Regions from separate parts of the Planifilum fimeticola genome, predicted to be linked through region 1. Evidence: a T-box and tRNA genes for the amino acid it is inferred to sense, from the RefSeq annotation. Region 1 holds a T-box; the other regions hold tRNA genes.
What was found. A T-box is a leader RNA that pairs with one kind of tRNA and senses whether it is charged. The one in region 1 lies ahead of metG (methionine--tRNA ligase), so its partner is inferred to be a tRNA-Met.

Region 1 (5,816 bases):
GGGCACCTTCTTCCCGCCCTTCGTCGTGGCCACCGACGAGGCCCACAATTTCGCCCCGAAGGGGGTGGATTCCCCGGCCAAATCAATCCTGAAGGAAATTGCGCAGGAAGGGCGGAAATACGGCGTTTTCCTGATATTGGCCACTCAGCGCCCCACCCTGCTGGACGAGACGATCACCGCCCAGCTCAATACCAAATTTGTATTCCGGACGGTACGCGGGACGGACATTGCCACCCTGAGGGAGGAGACGGATTTGACGCCGGAGGAAGGAAAGCGGCTTCCCTACCTCCGGTCCGGGGACACCTTCGTATCCTCGGCGGTGTACGGGCGGACGCTCTTCGTCCGGATCCGTGCGGCTTATACCCGGAGTCCTCACGTGGCGGATCCCTTCGCGGAACTTGCGGCGGTGTCGGAAGCGAGGGACGAAAAGGTGTTGGAGGCGATCCGGGAACGGCTGCCTCTGTTTGACACCGATCTGTTGGACGCCGTGGCCCACATCAACCGGACCTGCGGCCTCCGTTGGGAAGTGAGCCGACTGAAGCAGGAACTGGACCGGCTGGCCGCGGAGGGCCGGATCCTTCGGAAGGAATCCCCCTTTGCGGTCCGGTATGATGTGAAGCGGTGAAGGGAAATTGGATCATGCTTCAGAAGACGGGATCGAAAGGAGAGATCCTTCAGTGACGGGGGACTGGAGAAGGGATCCGATCGGCTCCGCTCTCCGCGGCGAAAACCCGATGGTGCTGGCCAAGATGAAAAGCGGGTTTGCCGTGATCGGGAACACGCAATTTCTGCCCGGCTATTGTTTGCTGTTGGCGTATCCCCGGGTGGAATCGTTAAACCGGTTGAGCCTGGAAAGGCGCCAGGATTTTTTGCTCGACATGAGCCTGATCGGTGAGGCTGTCGAGCAGGTCTGTCGGCCGAAAAGGGTCAATTACTCCATTTACGGCAACAAGGATCCCTTTTTGCACGCCCACATCTTTCCCAGGTACGATTGGGAGCCGGAGGAACTGAAACCGTATCCGGTCTGGCGATATTCCGATGAAAAGTGGACGGACAGGCGATACCAATACAATGAGGAGAATCACGGCGAATTGCGAAAAAAGCTGAAGGAAGCATTGATGGATGGGATGAAACAGGCGTATCGCCGGTGATGGAAATCGGTCCGAACGACCGGTGGATCAATACAGGGGGATTTATCCCGACGGCTCGATGTATAGGGAGACGATTCTTCGGCAATCAAGGGTAATAAATCCTCTCAAAAACCGATGGAAAGGGCTATGCTGCAGATCCGGGAGAAACGAGGCGGCTCCCTATCCGTCGTTCGGGGAACGATTTCTTAAGGCGATAGAAGGTTGACGGTTGATTTGTCTTCTTCGGATTCGCTATAATGGTATAACACGATAACCGATTTTTTCCGGGAATAACTGCCCGTCGATGAAGGGGATGAGTAACCGCCGGCCGGCCATCGACAGAGAGCCGGGTCAGGTGAAAGCCGGCATGGCCGCCGCGGTGAACATGGCCCCCGAGATCCCGCCCTGAAGCCGGTTTTGGTGGGTAGGGGCGGGCGCACTCCGGCGTTATCGGAGCAGTGTGCAGCACTGGCTGAGGGCATCCGCCGCGAGGGGATGCCGAAATTGGGTGGTACCGCGTGAGGAGAGCCTCTCGCCCCATGTTCGGGCGGGAGGTTTTTTGATATGCGGAAAGGAGGAAACGAGTGTGGCGGAACAAAAAACCTTCTACATCACGACGCCGATCTATTATCCCAGCGACAAACTGCACATCGGCCACGCCTACACCACGGTGGCCGGTGATGCGATGGCCCGATACAAGCGGCTCAAGGGATATCGGGTGATGTACCTGACCGGAACCGACGAGCACGGCCAGAAGATCCAGCGCAAGGCCCGGGAACAGGGGAAGACTCCCCAGCAGTTCGTCGATGAAATCGTGGCGGGTATCCGCCAGCTCTGGGATCGTCTGGACATCTCCTACGACGACTTTATCCGGACGACCGAGGAGCGGCACAAGCGGGTGGCGCAGAAGATCTTCAAACGCTTGATGGATCAGGGGGATATCTATCTCGGCGAGTACGAGGGCTGGTACTGCACCCCCTGCGAATCCTTCTGGACGGAGCGGCAGCTGGTGGACGGGAACTGCCCCGACTGCAACCGTCCGGTGGAAAAAGTGCGGGAGAAGAGCTATTTTTTCCGGATGAGCAAGTATGTGGACCGCCTGTTGGCCCATTACGAGGCCCATCCCGACTTCATCCAGCCGGAATCCCGGAAGAACGAGATGATTCAGAACTTCATCAAGCCGGGTCTGGAGGATTTGTGCGTATCCCGCACCACCTTCGACTGGGGCATTCCGGTTCCCGACGATCCGAAGCACGTGATGTACGTGTGGATCGACGCCCTGACCAACTACATCACCGCCATCGGCTATCTGTCGGATGACCCCGAGGAGCGGGCCAAATTTGAGACCTTCTGGCCGGCGGATGTGCACCTGGTGGGCAAGGAGATCGTCCGCTTCCACACCATCTATTGGCCGATCATGCTGATGGCGCTGGGGCTTCCCCTGCCGAAAAAAGTGTTCGGTCACGGTTTTCTGCAGCTGAAGGAAGGGAAGATGTCCAAATCGAAGGGAAACGTGGTTTATCCGATTCCTTTGATCGAACGTTACGGATTGGACGCGCTCCGCTACTACCTGCTCCGGGAAGTCCCCTTCGGCGCCGACGGTTCCTTCACTCCGGAAGCATTTGTGGAACGGATCAACGGCGATCTGGCCAACGACCTGGGGAACCTCCTCCACCGGACGCTCACGATGGTGGAGAAGTACTTCGGCGGCATCGTCCCGGAGGCCGTCGAAGGCGCCACCCCCCACGACGGGGATTTGAAGCGCCTGGCGGAAGAGACGGTGGACCGGGTGGAGAAGGCCCTGGAGGCGCTGCAGTTCTCCGTCGCCCTGACGGCGATCTGGGACCTGATCCGCGGCACCAACAAATACATCGAGCAGACGATGCCCTGGGAATTGGCGAAGGATCCGGCCAAGAGGGACGTCCTGGGCTCCGTCCTCCATCACCTTTTGGAGTCGCTCCGGATTGTGAGCGTGCTCCTTCAGCCCTTCCTGACCCGCACTCCTCGCCGGATGTGGGAACAGTTGGGCCTCTCCGAAGGGGAGCTGACCGCCTGGGAGAGCTCCCGCCGGTTCGGTTCCTTCCCCTCCGGCGTCCGGGTCAAAAAGGGAGATCCCCTCTTCCCCCGACTGGACGTGAAAGAAGAGGTGCAGGCCATCCTGCGGATGATGGGCGCCGCCCTCGCCGATTCCGGAGACTCCGGGGAATCCGGGAAGAAACCGGAAAAGGGTGCGTCCAAGAAAGAAGAGGATGCCCCCGGGATCATTTCCATCGGCGACTTCGCCAAGGTGGACCTGCGCGTGGCGGAAGTGGTGGAAGCGGACCGAGTCAAAGGGGCGGACCGACTGCTCAAACTGCAGTTGGATCTGGGCGGGGAACGCCGCCAGGTGGTGGCCGGGGTCGCCCAGTATTATCAGCCGGAGGAGCTGGTCGGCCGCAAGGTGATCTGCGTGGCCAATCTGAAACCGGCAAAGCTTCGGGGAGAGCGCTCCGAAGGCATGATTCTGGCCGCCAAGGACGGAGACCGGCTGGTGCTTGCCACCGTTTCCGGCGACATTCCGAGCGGTACCCGGGTGAAGTGAAACCGGCCGATCACTCCGGGGGCGAAGGCCTCCGGGGTGATCGGTTGTTTTGTTTGATGTCTCCATTGCCGACGGTTCCGAGAAGGGGACGGAATGAAAGAAAAGGCGGTCGGAAAGTTGCGCCGGTTCGGAGCGGGATCCTCCCGCTTTCCGATCCCGCGTTTTTCGGCCGCCGTTGCGGGTTTCGTCGCCGAAAGAGACGGAAAACCCGAAGCGCGGTGGGGAAGACCCAAAGGCCGGGCGGAGCGGCGGCTTTCTCCGGGCGTTATCGCGGCGCCCTTGAGCGGCTCATCCCGGAGCCATTGCTCCAGAGCGAATTTGCAGGAATTTTTCCCGGCGCAAAGGGGAATTGAATCGGTGATTCCCCATCCATTGGCGGAATCGCTGTTTATCTTTTACAATGGACAAAGGAAAAAATCTGCAGTGACGGCAGAAGTCCTCTCCGTCTCCTTCAGGTGGAGCTGGTCCGTGCGGAATTTTCGCCGGGATCCGGAAGGCGGGGAGATGGACGGTGCTTTGCTTGCGGCCGGCTTGGCAAAGAGATCACGGGTGGAGGAGGTCGCATGTTGCATCGATCGCGCTCCAGTGAATGGTTGATCGCCGTGTTGATCGCAGTGCTGTTGGCGATGGTGATCCGGCTTTACTTTTATGCTCCCTACCGGGTGTACGGCAGCTCCATGTTTCCCACCCTGCAGGGGGATGAGCTGCTGATTGTGAACAAATGGATTTATGATCAGCGATCTCCTTCCTACGGTGATATCATCGTGTTCCACACGGAGGAGGGCCGGGATTTCATCAAGCGGGTGATCGGCCTCCCGGGCGATGAAATCGCCATCCGCGGGGGTCACGTATGGCGGAATGGGAAGAAGCTGGAGGAACCGTACATCTCCAGTGAAATCCGGGGGGACTATCCGAACACGCGGGTGCCGCCCGGCCACCTGTTCGTCCTGGGGGATAACCGCAATCACAGCCGGGACAGCCGGGATATCGGGATGATCGACGTCAACGAGGTGGTGGGGAGGGCGGAAATCGTTCTCTACCCCTTGGACCGTTTTCAATTGCTCGTGAGATGATTGGAGGAGGATTTACGGCATGCTGTTTGACAGCCACGCTCATCTGAACGATGAACAATTCGACGACGACCGGGACGAAGTGATCCGAAGGGCGCAGAAAGAAGGAGTTTCCCGGATTCTCAACATCGGATTTAACCGTGAGACGATTGAATCGACCCTTGCCCTGGTCGAACGATACGATTTCATCTACGCGGCGGTGGGGTGGCATCCCCATGACGCCGCGGCGATGACGGACGGCGATCTGAAATGGATCCGATCCCTGACCGAACATTCCAAAGTGGTGGCGCTCGGGGAAATGGGTCTGGATTACTATCGCAACCACTCGCCGAGGGAGGTCCAGGAGGAGGTCTTCCGCCGCCAGATTCGCCTCGCGCGGGAGGTGGGCTTGCCGATCGTCATCCATAACCGGGAGGCGGACAGCGACGTCCTCCGGGTGCTTCGGGAGGAAGGGGCCGAGGAAGTGGGAGGCGTGATGCACTGCTTCGGCGGGGACTGGGAAATGGCCCAGCGGTGTCTGGAGTTGAATTTTTTGATCGGTCTGGGGGGGCCCGTCACCTTCAAGAATGCCCGTCTGCCCAAGGAAATCGCCGTTCAGGTGCCCCTGGATAAGTTGTTGATCGAGACGGATGCCCCCTACTTGGCGCCTCATCCCCATCGCGGGAAACGAAACGAGAGCGGCTATGTGCGCCTGGTCGCCGAGGCGATCGCAGACTTGCGGGGAATCCCCTACGAAGAGGTGGCGCGTCAGACCGCTGCCAATGCCTGCCGTCTGTTCCGGATTGAAGAGACGGCGTAAGGGCCGTTTCCGAGATTTCGTTTTTTGGTAAAATAACATAGAACATGGAAAATCGACGGAAGAGGTCATGCGGCACGTGTTGAAGAAGATCAAGGAAGTGATCGTCGTCGAAGGTAAGAGGGACACCGCCGCCGTCCGGCGGGCGGTGGCGGCGGACACCCTGGAGACCGGGGGTTCCGCCGTCGGATCGGACCTGATTCGGGCCATACGGCGGGCTCAGGACCGAAGGGGAGTGA
Region 2 (5,816 bases), on a different contig from region 1:
GACGTAGGCGATCCCGTCTTCATCGTAATCGTATACGTCGGGTGCGGTCGCTCCGCAAGCTCCACAAGCGATGCATGTATCTTGATCTACCCATGTGCGCATGGCTAAGCCTCCCGTTATAAATTGCAACGATGCCAAACCTCATTTTAGAATGATTCCCCGCGGTTTGCAAGGGAGTTGGGAAAGATGGAAGATTTCGAAGAACGGGGTGGGGGGGCGCAGCAGGGGAAACCGGGCATGACGGACCGGGTTCTGTTGCTCAACCTCTATTTCACCCAGTTTCTCGTGCTCTTGCTGGCAGTGATCTTCCTTTTCTTTCAGGGAAGGTTGTCGGCGGATCTTTTCGTCTGGCGGGAAGGCCTTTTCTGGGCTGTCGGGGCGCTGTTGGGAATGGTGGCGGTGGGGATTGAGATTTTTCTCGCGCTGGTGCTTCCCGCCAAATGGTTGGATGACGGGGGGATCAATCTGCGTCTGTTTCGGCGCCGATCCCTGTTGCACATCGCCTGGATCGCCTTGCTGGTTTCCGTTGCGGAGGAACTGTTGTTTCGGGGAGCGGTTCAGCACTGGCTGGGAATATGGGGAACCAGCCTGCTGTTTACGTTGATCCATTTTCGATATCTGCGGCAGTGGGCGATGGCATCCCTGCTGTTTGTCATAAGCGCCGCCCTCGGGTGGTTGGTGGAGTGGAGCGGAACGCTGACCCCGGCGATCGTCGCCCATTTTATTATCGATTTCGTGATGGGTGCGTTAATACGGCTGGGAAGGATTCCCGGGATGGAGGTGCCGAAGGACAAGGCATGACCGGGGGGAAAAGGGCATAGGCTGGGATGAAGGCAAAGGACGGGGGGATGGAGAGATGTCCCGTCGGCTTTTCCTGTGCGGCCCCCTTCTCACCTGGTTTCTCGCGGGGATTGCCCTTTATCGGTTGCCCGGACAGACGCCCGGTTCATCCCTTTGGAGGTATTTTTCCGTCGATTTTCTGGTGTTTTTGGTGCTGTGGGCCTTTTGTTTCCACATTCTTTTTCGCTCCGTCGCGAGAGGGATCGCAGGACTTATGGAACTGCCCCTGCCGTTCACCCACCGGAATCGTCTGCGTTGGGCCATTCCGGTCGCCTCGGGCCTGTTGTTGCTCCTCTTCCTTTTTTTTCAGGCGCCGGCGTTTACCGCGTTGGGAGCGGGGTTTTTCGGGGGAAGGGAGATGCGATCTTGGCTCCGAAAAAGGAGAGCCCGTTTTCCGGGATAGGGGCTTGTCCACAGAGGGCAAAGGGAGCGCGGTCATCTGTGCCCTCTCGGTCAGTCCGCACCCCCTTTCCGTTGAAGTCCTTCTTCTCGATACGGGCGATGCGCTCGGTAGAGCGCTACGATCGAAGCACTCTGAGGGCCCGGGCAACCTTTCTGGCGAAAACCAGGGGGTTTTCCACCGATTCGAAATGAATGTAGAACAGGCGGGGATTATCAAATAACCAGTGATTGTGCAGCGCCGTGACAAGAATTCCCTGTTTTCGGAGGGCTGAAATGAAGGGGTTGATCTCCCTTTGCAAAATCACCGTCTCGCCCAAATTCAGCGCCCGGCCTTGCCGGTCGAGGCTCTCAAAGCTGAAGAAGGTCGGCAATACCAGCGGGGAGCGGCTGCGACGCCCCAGAATGGTGACAGGGATGTTTCGGAACCTTTGAATGAAGCAAACGCCGTTGATGACGCTCGAGGATCCGCCCACAATTCTCGCAAATTGACGGCATAGCCTATCCAGCGCCTTCAAGGATTCAACCTCCTTTTACCGTTTGATTTCACTATACGTATCTGCCGGTCATGTGTTGTGGTCCTTTCCCCAATGATCGAAAATGGGTTTTCCTTGAAGGCGATGATCCGCACTTCCGAAAAAGGGCTTGCCGCAGGGGCATTTTCCATCCATCCCCCCTTGACAGCCTCCCGGCTCCTGTATTAAGATAATACACGCATCGGTTCTGGGCTGTGGAGAGATACCCAAGAGGCCGAAGGGGACGGTTTGCTAAACCGTTAGGGGGTCGAATGGCCCCGCGCGGGTTCGAATCCCGCTCTCTCCGCCAGACCAAGGGGAGGACGCTCCGTCAACCGGCGGGTCGTCCTCCCGCATTCCAAGGATGTGGCGGCGTAGCTCAGCTGGCTAGAGCGTACGGTTCATACCCGTAAGGTCGGGGGTTCGAGGCCCTCCGCCGCTACCAAGGTGCAGGGGCGTAGTTTAATGGCAGAACAGAGGTCTCCAAAACCTCCAGTGCGGGTTCGATTCCTGCCGCCCCTGCCATCATAAACGGGGGCATAGCCAAGTGGTAAGGCACGGGACTGCAAATCCCTTATCCCCGGTTCGAATCCGGGTGCCCCCTCCAGTAGATTGAAAGATCTCCTTCAGAAAGAAGGGTTCTTTTTTTATTTTTCACCGGGGGAAAAAATTCCCGTAAAATTCAGGGTGAAAAATGGGATTGCCTTGGTGTATTCTTTTATCAAAGGGAGAAAAATAGGAAACCGGATGCCGGAACGAATGGGGAGATCCTCTCATACGCTGTAAATGAAGAGGTCTCCTACGAGGGAGGGTAAACCATGCGTGTCGAGCGATTGGGTCGGGATAAAATCCGCTTCTACCTGTCGCTGGACGACTTGGTGGAGCGAGGAATCGAAAAAGAGGATATGTGGCGGGACATCCCCAAAGTCCATGAGCTCTTCAACGACATGATGGAACAGGCGTATCGGGAGTTGGGGTTTGAAATCGCAGGACCCGTTGCAGTCGAGGTGTTTACTCTTCCGGCTCAGGGAATGGTCGTCATCGTCACGCGGGGACGTCCGTCGCACTCCGGGGAGTTTGACGATGATGACATGTACGAATTGGAAGTTACCTTGGAGGAAAGCGATCAAATTATTTTCCGGTTTGTCGATTTCGAGGACCTCGTACAAGCTGCGATGCGCATGCACCCACTCGTGGAGCGGGATGAGGGCAAGGTTTATGCCCACCAGGGACAGTATTACCTGGTCTTCGACGAGGATGTAAAGACGAAGAATCTGGACGCCCTGGTGGCCATACTTTCCGAATACGGCGAAGCTTCCACCGTGACCGAACATGTGTTGGTGGAATACGGGACCACGGTGTGGGCGAAAGATGCCGTCCATGAGCTTGTGCGTCACTTTTCCCGATGAAAATAACCGCGCCGAAGGGCGCGGTTTTGTAGTGGCTTCACAGCCGGAACCAGTCGTCGGACCGGTCGGTTGAATGATAAAACTCCCCCTTTTTGACGACCAATTGAAAATATTCCTTCCTGCGCAGCCCGGTCAATTTCCCGTCGAAAACGCCGGGAAACACGCGCTCGATGGAGGCCCTCTGGGTTCGATGCTGGCGGAGCGCTTCCGCGATGCGCTGCAGGTAAGGGGAGACGTCGATCACTGTGGTGATCAGCTCATCAGCGGTCGCGTGAACGGGACGCTGGACGTCGCGGGCGACCGATTCCGGAATGGCGACGTAATACAGGGAAAGGGATTTTCTCCGCCCGCTCTCCAGCACCGCCCGAAGGGCGGCTTTTTGAATGGCCTGGTGGTCCGGATGACCGGAGATGCCGTGGGGCGGGAAGGTGACGATCACATCGGGGTTTGTGCTTTCGATCACGGTGCCGATTTCCTCCGCCAGCATTTCCTCCGGCAGATCCTTCAACCGGCCGTCGCCGTGATTCCGCAGGATGATGCGATCAAGTCCCAATATCTCGCCGGCGCGCTTCAATTCCTCGGCCCGGGTGTCACCGAGCTGTTCCGGTGCACAAACCCCCGCGGTTTTCCCCGCCTCTCCCCGCGTGGCGCAGTAGAGCACCAGGCGGGTGTCCTTTTGTTCGGCATACCGGGCGATCGAACCGCCGCAGGAGAAGGTTTCGTCATCCGGGTGGGCAAAGACGAGCAATGCGGTTCGGGACATGGAAGGCCTCCTCTCTGAAACGGAAAAAAGTGGCGGACCAATTTCGGATTTCCACAATCATTATACTTCACTTTCATCAGGCAGTGTTCTTTTTCTCACAACTGGTGTATACTTGGTAATGGACTGATCGGGATCATATATTTTGAGGTGGTCAAAGATGGCACAGCAGACGGAAGAAACCGAAAAACAGACGCTTCCGAAGACGGAGGAGATGGATGTCCTCGCATCGACGCAGACGGTGATCAAACGGGCTCTGGAGAAGCTGGGTTATCCGGAGCACGTTTATGAATTGCTGAAGGAGCCGTTGCGGGTGCTTACGGTCCGCATCCCCGTCCGCATGGACGACGGCAGCGTCAAGGTGTTCACCGGGTACCGGGCGCAACACAACGATGCGGTGGGCCCCACCAAAGGAGGCGTGCGGTTTCATCCGGACGTTACTGAAAATGAAGTGAAAGCGCTTTCCATTTGGATGAGCATCAAAGCGGGAATTGTCGATTTGCCTTACGGCGGAGGCAAGGGAGGCATCGTTTGCGATCCGCGCCAGCTGTCTTTCCGCGAATTGGAAAGGCTGTCCCGGGGTTATGTCCGGGCCATCAGCCAAATCGTCGGACCGACCAAGGATATCCCCGCCCCGGACGTGTTTACCAACTCGCAGATCATGGCATGGATGCTGGACGAATACAGCCGTATCCGTGAGTTTGATTCCCCGGCCTTCATCACCGGGAAGCCGCTGGTGCTGGGCGGTTCGCGGGGGCGTGAGACCGCCACGGCCAAGGGGGTCACCATCATGATTCGCGAGGCCGCCAAGCGCCGGAATCTGGATCTGAAGGATGCCCGGGTGGTGATCCAAGGCTTCGGAAATGCCGGCAGTTTCCTGGCGAAGTTCATGAGCGATGCCGGCGCCAAGGTGATCGGCATTTCCGATGTGTACGGCGGTTTGTATGACGAAAACGGTTTGGACATCGATTATCTGCTGGACCGCAGGGACTCCTTCGGAACGGTGACCCGCCTGTTTAAGAACACCATCACCAATCAGGAGCTTCTGGAACTGGATTGCGACATTCTCGTGCCGGCGGCGGTGGAAAATCAGATCACCGCAGCCAATGCGCATCGGATTCGGGCGGATATCGTGGTGGAGGCGGCCAACGGTCCGACGACACTGGAAGCGACGCGCATCCTGAGCGAACGGGGCATACTGCTGGTGCCGGATGTGCTGGCCAGCGCCGGCGGGGTTACCGTCTCCTACTTTGAATGGGTCCAGAACAATCAGGGATATTATTGGTCGGAAGAAGAAGTGGAGCGCAAGTTGGAAGAGATCATGGTCAACGCCTTCGATAACGTCTACAACCTCGCCCGCTCGCGCAAGGTGGACATGCGGTTGGCGGCCTACATGGTCGGGGTTCGCAAAATGGCGGAGGCCTCCCGCTTTCGCGGTTGGGTATAGATGGGCTATAATAAATCTTGGACGCCATTTTTCAGAAAAAGCACCCTGTTATTGGGGTGTTTTTTCTGTGGAGCCGGAGGGATACAGATGCACGATCCGATCATCGTCGGCGCCGGACCCTGCGGGTTGTCCGTCGCCATCGAGACGAAAAAACGGGGGATGAATCCCCTGGTGATTGAAAAGGGATGTCTGGTCAATTCGATTTATCACTTTCCCACTCACATGCAGTTTTTCAGCACGCCGGAGCTGTTGGAGATCGGCGGGATTCCCTTTGTCACCGCGGGGGAGAAGCCGGTTCGCGCGGAAGCGTTGAAATATTACCGGGCTGTGACGAAAAAATACGAACTGAAGGTTCACACCTATGAGAAGGTGGTCCGGGCGGAGAAGGGGGAGGGCGGTTTCGCCGTATTCACCGAGGGGAGGGACGGCAGGGAGAATCGTTATGA
Region 3 (5,816 bases), on a different contig from region 1:
CCCCAACAAATTGTTGGCCAAAATGGCCGCTGAAATGAAAAAACCGGACGGGCTCACCGTCCTGACGGAACGAGACGTTCCAAAACGGTTGTGGCCCCTTCCGGTCATCCGGTTGTTCGGAGTCGGTCCGAGGATCTCCCGACACCTGCAGCGAATGGGCATCCGCACCATCGGAGATCTGGCTCAAGCGGATCCTGCGATGCTTGAACGGCGATTCGGCATCATCGGCCGGGTTCTTCACTGCTCGGCACGGGGCGTCGATTCCAGCCCGGTCGATCCCTGCAGCCTGGATAAAAACCGGTCCATCGGACATCAATTCACCCTTCCGAGGGATTACACGAAGGTGAGCGACCTTCGGACCGTCCTGCGCGAACTGGCGGAGGAAGTGGCCGCCCGGGCCCGCAAGGCCGGCTATACGGGCCGGACGGTCTCCCTCACCCTCCGAAGCTTCGATTTTGGTTCCGTCCACCGCTCCCTCACCCTTTCCGAACCCACGAACATCGGCCGAAAAGTGTTTGAAGCGGCCGAGGTTCTGCTCCGGCGTCACTGGGATCACCGGCCCGTTCGCCTGATCGGAATCACCCTGAGCAACCTGTCCTCCGACCGGGTGATGCAGCTGGACCTGTTCGGGAAACGGGAAAGGGAGCAACGGTTGGCGGAGGCCATCGACGCCATCCGCAACCGGTTCGGAACGACCAGCATCTTCTGGGCCCGCTCCCTCACCGGAGCCAGCGTGTTCGTCGACCGGGCCGGCAAAATCGGCGGGCACCGCATCTGACCTACCGGTCCAGGATGCTCTGGAGAATGTGGCGACGCTCGGCGGGGGTGAAGTCATCCCAAAGCCACTCGCCGTAGATGAACAGGTCCAGGTGAAGGTGCATCCCCGCGTTGCTGCGCTTGGCCCCGTCGCTGGTGCCCGAGTTTCCCACATAACCGACGACTTCTCCCTTTTTCACCTTTTTCCCAACGGTGATGTCGCCGTGAATGCGGCTTAAGTGGCAATACCGGGAGAGGACCCCCTTTTCGTGCTGGATCCATACGGACCGTCCGCGCATCTTGTCGAGGATGTATTGCGGCGTCTGCCCCCCGTTTTGAGAGCCGATCTGAAGATAGCGGTTCCGCTCCGCCTCCGACATCTCCTGATAGTCGTGGTCGGCGCGGACAACCACCCCATCCGCCACCGCAATCACCGGAGTCCGGGAATCGATGGATATCCTGCTGGTCCAGCTGAAATAATCCAGCCCCTCATGAACTCCGTTCCGGTAGGGACGCGGGGCGCCGGGAAGGTGGGAATCCTTCGTGCTTACCCGAGCCCCCCGAATCGGCGTGTCCAGAAAGGAGAGGTAATCGATCAGCCCCCGAGCGTCACCCTTGGGGACTTCAAGTCGCTTGGGTTCCGCCATGACCGGGACCGAAGCGTTTTGTTCGATCAGTGCATATTCATCGCGAATCTCCACCTGCCTGCCCAATCCCTCTTCCACCACGACGGAGGGGATCCGTATTTCTCCTTTACGGATGATGGGATACGCCTCGACGGGTAAATAAACGCCGTTTCGGCTCAAAACCGGCGTTTCCCTCAACATGGTCAGGTGGACCTTTCCTTGGCGGATCGTGAGAAGCCCTTCCTTGGCGTCATAATCGTAATCGATCCGCAACTTTTCCTTCAGGTCGGACAGCCGGAAGGTGATGACTCCGTCTTCCTTCCGGAAGGGAACCTCCACTTTCGCCGACAACTTCTCCGCCTTTTTGGAGGGCGCCGGACGGGGAGGGGAAGCCGTCTGCTCCTGCGGCTTCTCCGGTGTGCGAAGCCAGGGCAGGTGCTGATTCAAAAGGTTAAACGGAACAAACATCCACAGAAAAACGCTGAGGATCGCCACCGCAACGAGTAAAGTAGGTCTTCCCATGGGTATCTCCTTACCCGAGTTTTATCCATCTCATTTTAACACAGTCGGGATGTACCGACCAGAAACCCCCATCCAAAAACAGGCGTGAAAGACCGGATAACGAAAAAAGCAAAAGCACCTCGCAAGCGAGGTGCTTTTTTGTGGTGGGCAGTATAGGAATCGAACCTATGGCCTCTTCCGTGTCAAGGAAGCGCTCTCCCTCTGAGCTAACTGCCCAAAACGGTGGATCATGGTGGGCCCAACAGGACTCGAACCTGTGACCAATCGGTTATGAGCCGACCGCTCTACCAACTGAGCTATAGGCCCACATCCTGGCGGAGCTGACGGGATTCGAACCCGCGATCTCCTGCGTGACAGGCAGGCATGTTAGGCCTCTACACCACAGCTCCATGGAATCGGGCTGAACGCCCGTTTTCCTCGTTTCATTTGGTTGCGGGGGCAGGACTTGAACCTGCGACCTTCGGGTTATGAGCCCGACGAGCTACCGACTGCTCCACCCCGCGTCGATGGCTTCAAGTGAGGACAGCTATAAATATACAACATGTCGCCGAACAATGCAAGGGGTATTTTTAATTTTTTTTGCTTCCTTTTTCATCCTTTCGCCAGATGTAACGAACCCCGTAACGTCCGCCCTTTGAACGAAACACCTCCACTTCCGCCGGGCTGTCATACCCGTAAACCCACCAGTCCTCCATCATCCGCGCGGCCAGACATCGGGCTTGAAAGCGGGAATCGTACAGTTTGGCCCAGTAAATCCAGCAGCTCATGATCTCCACTCCTTCGGGATGAACGGAATCCGTTTTCTCCACGAAATAGTGTATCTACCCGATGCCGGTTTCATGCCGCCCGGGCCCAAGCACTTTTATGAAACGAATGCACTCCCGCAGTCCCTCATTTTCCCGCGCGGGGGGTCATCCCGCACTGATATCCTTCAATTTCTCCGCGTCCGACTGCTCCTGTTCGTCCCTCAACCGGTGGGCCAACCGGCTGGATGCCGAAGCGGCGATGCTAGCCACCAGGTCATCCAAAAACGTATGGACCTTCCCGTTCTTCTTGTTGTCCAACCGGCCGATGACTCCGATCTTCTGTTTGTCCAGATGGCCGAAAGTCGTGACGGCAATGCTGCCGTAGCCGAAAACCGATCCCAACGCCAGGGTCTCATCGCAGCCGAACAACCCTTCGTCCCCTTCGACGAGCGATTGGAGGGGTTCGGACAATCGCTTTTTTTCCGCCAATTGATCCAATTCAATACCGACGAGAATGGCGTGCTGGATCTCCCTTTTCTCCAAGACCGCCAGCACGCTCTCGACGCAGTGATCCAAGGTCAAATAATCACAGTAGGGCGCCTGCATCCGGTAGACGATCTCCGCAATCTCTTCGATCGTCACCCCCCGTTCGCGCAGCCGTTTCAATGCGGCCTCTTTCACTTCCCGGCTGTGAACCCGTCTTCTTTCCATCCGATTCACTCCTTTTCCACTGCCATGTGAATTTTTGGGAAGGATCCCCTTCATGATACCACAATTCGGATCGGAAATGTCCGGAGGCATCTGCTCTTTATCCCTCCAACTGGTCGGGGTATAATAAGAATGATTGCCTTTTTTCTGTCGGCGACCCGCTCTCAAGGACGGAAGACAGCTGAAGGGGGTGTGCCGCCGCTTTAGTAATTGTCATGCGGAGCTTTGGCGGTACACCCCCTCCGCACCCCGACGGTGTTTTTTCAGCTTATCTTATCATGAAGTCATGAAGGAGGAATTTTATGAAATACGGAGTCGCCATTTTTCCGCAAAAAAAGGTGCAGGATGTGGCCAACTCGTTCCGGAAACGTTACGATCCCCGCTACACGCTGATCCAGCCGCACATCACCCTGAAGGAAGCCTTTGAGCTTGAGGATGAACAATTGCCCCAAGTCGTGAAACACCTGGAACGGGTCGCCGAAGAAACCGCACCTTTTACCATCCATTTTCACAAGGTCGGCACTTTCCATCCCATCAACAACGTCATTTATCTGGCTTTGACCGACGGCGAACCGGTGACCAGGCTTCATGAAAAAATCAACTCGGACCCCATCTACCACGAACGCCGGTTCGATTACACCCCGCACCTGACCATCGGGCAGGATCTGTCCAACGATGAGCTGCACGACGTCTACGGCAGCCTTCGCATGAAAAAATTCGACCTGACGAGCATCGTCGACCGGTTTCACCTGCTGTATCAGCTGGAAAACGAGTCCTGGACCGTCTATCAAAGCTTCCTGCTCAGGGGAAGAAACTGATCACAACTCCCTAAAAAGGGAAACAGGCACCGGGAGGGACGGGCTACATGGAGATCCGCATCATCAAGGCCGAAAAGGAAGAGGAAAAGAACGCCGCCCTCGCCCTGCGTCGGGACGTCTTCGTAAAAGAACAGCAAGTCCCGGAATCGCTGGAGCAAGATGAGTGGGATGCCACCGCTTCCCATTTTCTAGTTTATGTTTCGGATACCGTTGTGGGAACCGCCCGATTCCGTCTCATCGCGCCAAAGGTAGGCAAGGTGGAAAGGGTGGCCGTCCTCTCCCGATACCGGGGGCGGGGAATCGGACGCGTGCTGATGGAACGGATCGAACGTTACGCCGCCCAATCGGGAGTTTCGGAAATCATCCTGCACTCCCAGGACCACGCGGTCCCCTTTTACGAAAAATTGGGGTACCGGGTTCAGGGTGCTCCCTTTATGGACGCCGGTATCCCCCACCTGAAAATGTCCAAGCGTTTGCCGGTGGAATCATTTTCACCGTTTCAGGACGAATAGGGCTTCCAAGCCATTCCATTCAATGGTGCGGCTTCCGAGGGGGCCGTGATAGGGGATGCCGTGGCGTTCCCCGTGGAAATCGGAACCCCCTGTCATGATCAGTCGGTGCTTTACGGCCAACGCTTCATAACGGCGTTCCGCATCCGGGTCATGATCCGGATGATAAACCTCCAGTCCCGCGAGGCCGTTTTGAATCAGCGTCTCAACCAATTCATCGTCCTCATAAATTCCCGGATGGGCCAAAACGGGAACCCCTCCCGCCTCGGAGATCCAACCGATTGCCTCGACGGGGGAAATGCGGCGCGGTGTGCAGTAGGCCGCTCCGCCTTTCCCCAGGAAGCGATGAAAGGCATCATCGATCGATGATGCGAAGCCCTTGTCGACCAGCACCTCCGCGATATGAGGTCTGCCCACGTTCGCCTCCGGCGATTGTCCCCGCTTCTTGGCCATCACTTCCTCCATCGTGATCGGGATCCCCAGCTCCCTCAACTTTTCCACGATCATTTCATTCCGCTTTCGGCGGACTTCCCGAAGCGAGCGAAGCTTCTCCACGAACTCCTGATCGATTTTTCCCTTCGGAAAATAACCGAGCACGTGGATCTCCTTTCCCTCCGCGAGGGAACTGATTTCCACGCCGGGGATCACATCGATCCCCCATTTCTCGCCCGCCCTCATCGCTTGCTCCACCCCGGCCACCGTGTCGTGATCCGTCACGGCGACGGCGGCCAACCCGGCTTCCCGGGCCGCGCGCACCAGCTCCTCCGGAGAATATAATCCGTCGGAAGCCGTGGTATGCGTGTGAAGATCCGCTCGGTTCAATGCAATCCCTCCCATCGTCACTGATCATATCGTAAACCATGGACGCATAAATTAAAATAGTCGTCCCCTTATTTACCGAAATTCATGAAAAATGCGATTTAATCTCGTCCAGGAAGGGAAAAGGGGTAGGGAAACCATTCCTTTGAAGGAGGAGCGACATGCGGTTACTGGCCAAGCGCATCACGGGTATCGTCTGTCCCCGTCGGGTGATCGATCAGACGCTGACATCCCAAGGATTTGTTCGCCGGAAACAGCATCCGCCCATTTATGACATTCGGATTGAAGATGTCGCCTCCGGAACGGTTTATC

Region 2: it has a tRNA-Met gene. The T-box ahead of metG (methionine--tRNA ligase) is inferred to sense a tRNA for this amino acid. The anticodon was not compared.
Region 3: it has a tRNA-Met gene. The T-box ahead of metG (methionine--tRNA ligase) is inferred to sense a tRNA for this amino acid. The anticodon was not compared.

The regions. Positions count from the first base shown of each region.
Region 1 is NZ_PVNE01000019.1:59,212-65,027, reverse strand. Features, by position in the region: gene CLV97_RS12035 (ATP-binding protein) at 1-625, shown strand, start outside; gene CLV97_RS12030 (HIT family protein) at 678-1,151, shown strand; T-box leader at 1,426-1,673, shown strand; gene metG (methionine--tRNA ligase) at 1,717-3,711, shown strand; gene lepB (signal peptidase I) at 4,275-4,784, shown strand; gene CLV97_RS12010 (TatD family hydrolase) at 4,804-5,580, shown strand; gene rnmV (ribonuclease M5) at 5,648-5,816, shown strand, end outside.
Region 2 is NZ_PVNE01000018.1:59,707-65,522, forward strand. Features, by position in the region: gene CLV97_RS11595 (ferredoxin) at 1-102, opposite strand, end outside; gene CLV97_RS11600 (CPBP family intramembrane glutamic endopeptidase) at 187-801, shown strand; gene CLV97_RS11605 (hypothetical protein) at 857-1,243, shown strand; gene CLV97_RS11610 (DUF1259 domain-containing protein) at 1,359-1,757, opposite strand; tRNA gene CLV97_RS11615 (tRNA-Ser) at 1,972-2,064, shown strand; tRNA gene CLV97_RS11620 (tRNA-Met) at 2,123-2,199, shown strand; tRNA gene CLV97_RS11625 (tRNA-Trp) at 2,206-2,279, shown strand; tRNA gene CLV97_RS11630 (tRNA-Cys) at 2,288-2,361, shown strand; gene CLV97_RS11635 (genetic competence negative regulator) at 2,573-3,163, shown strand; gene CLV97_RS11640 (PIG-L deacetylase family protein) at 3,201-3,926, opposite strand; gene CLV97_RS11645 (Glu/Leu/Phe/Val family dehydrogenase) at 4,084-5,370, shown strand; gene CLV97_RS11650 (YpdA family putative bacillithiol disulfide reductase) at 5,458-5,816, shown strand, end outside.
Region 3 is NZ_PVNE01000005.1:94,626-100,441, forward strand. Features, by position in the region: gene dinB (DNA polymerase IV) at 1-778, shown strand, start outside; gene CLV97_RS04845 (peptidoglycan DD-metalloendopeptidase family protein) at 780-1,904, opposite strand; tRNA gene CLV97_RS04850 (tRNA-Val) at 2,046-2,120, opposite strand; tRNA gene CLV97_RS04855 (tRNA-Ile) at 2,135-2,210, opposite strand; tRNA gene CLV97_RS04860 (tRNA-Asp) at 2,217-2,293, opposite strand; tRNA gene CLV97_RS04865 (tRNA-Met) at 2,332-2,407, opposite strand; gene CLV97_RS04870 (hypothetical protein) at 2,474-2,671, opposite strand; gene CLV97_RS04875 (phosphatidylglycerophosphatase A family protein) at 2,816-3,361, opposite strand; gene CLV97_RS04880 (YjcG family protein) at 3,661-4,176, shown strand; gene CLV97_RS04885 (GNAT family N-acetyltransferase) at 4,224-4,688, shown strand; gene CLV97_RS04890 (PHP domain-containing protein) at 4,668-5,507, opposite strand; gene CLV97_RS04895 (hypothetical protein) at 5,666-5,816, shown strand, end outside.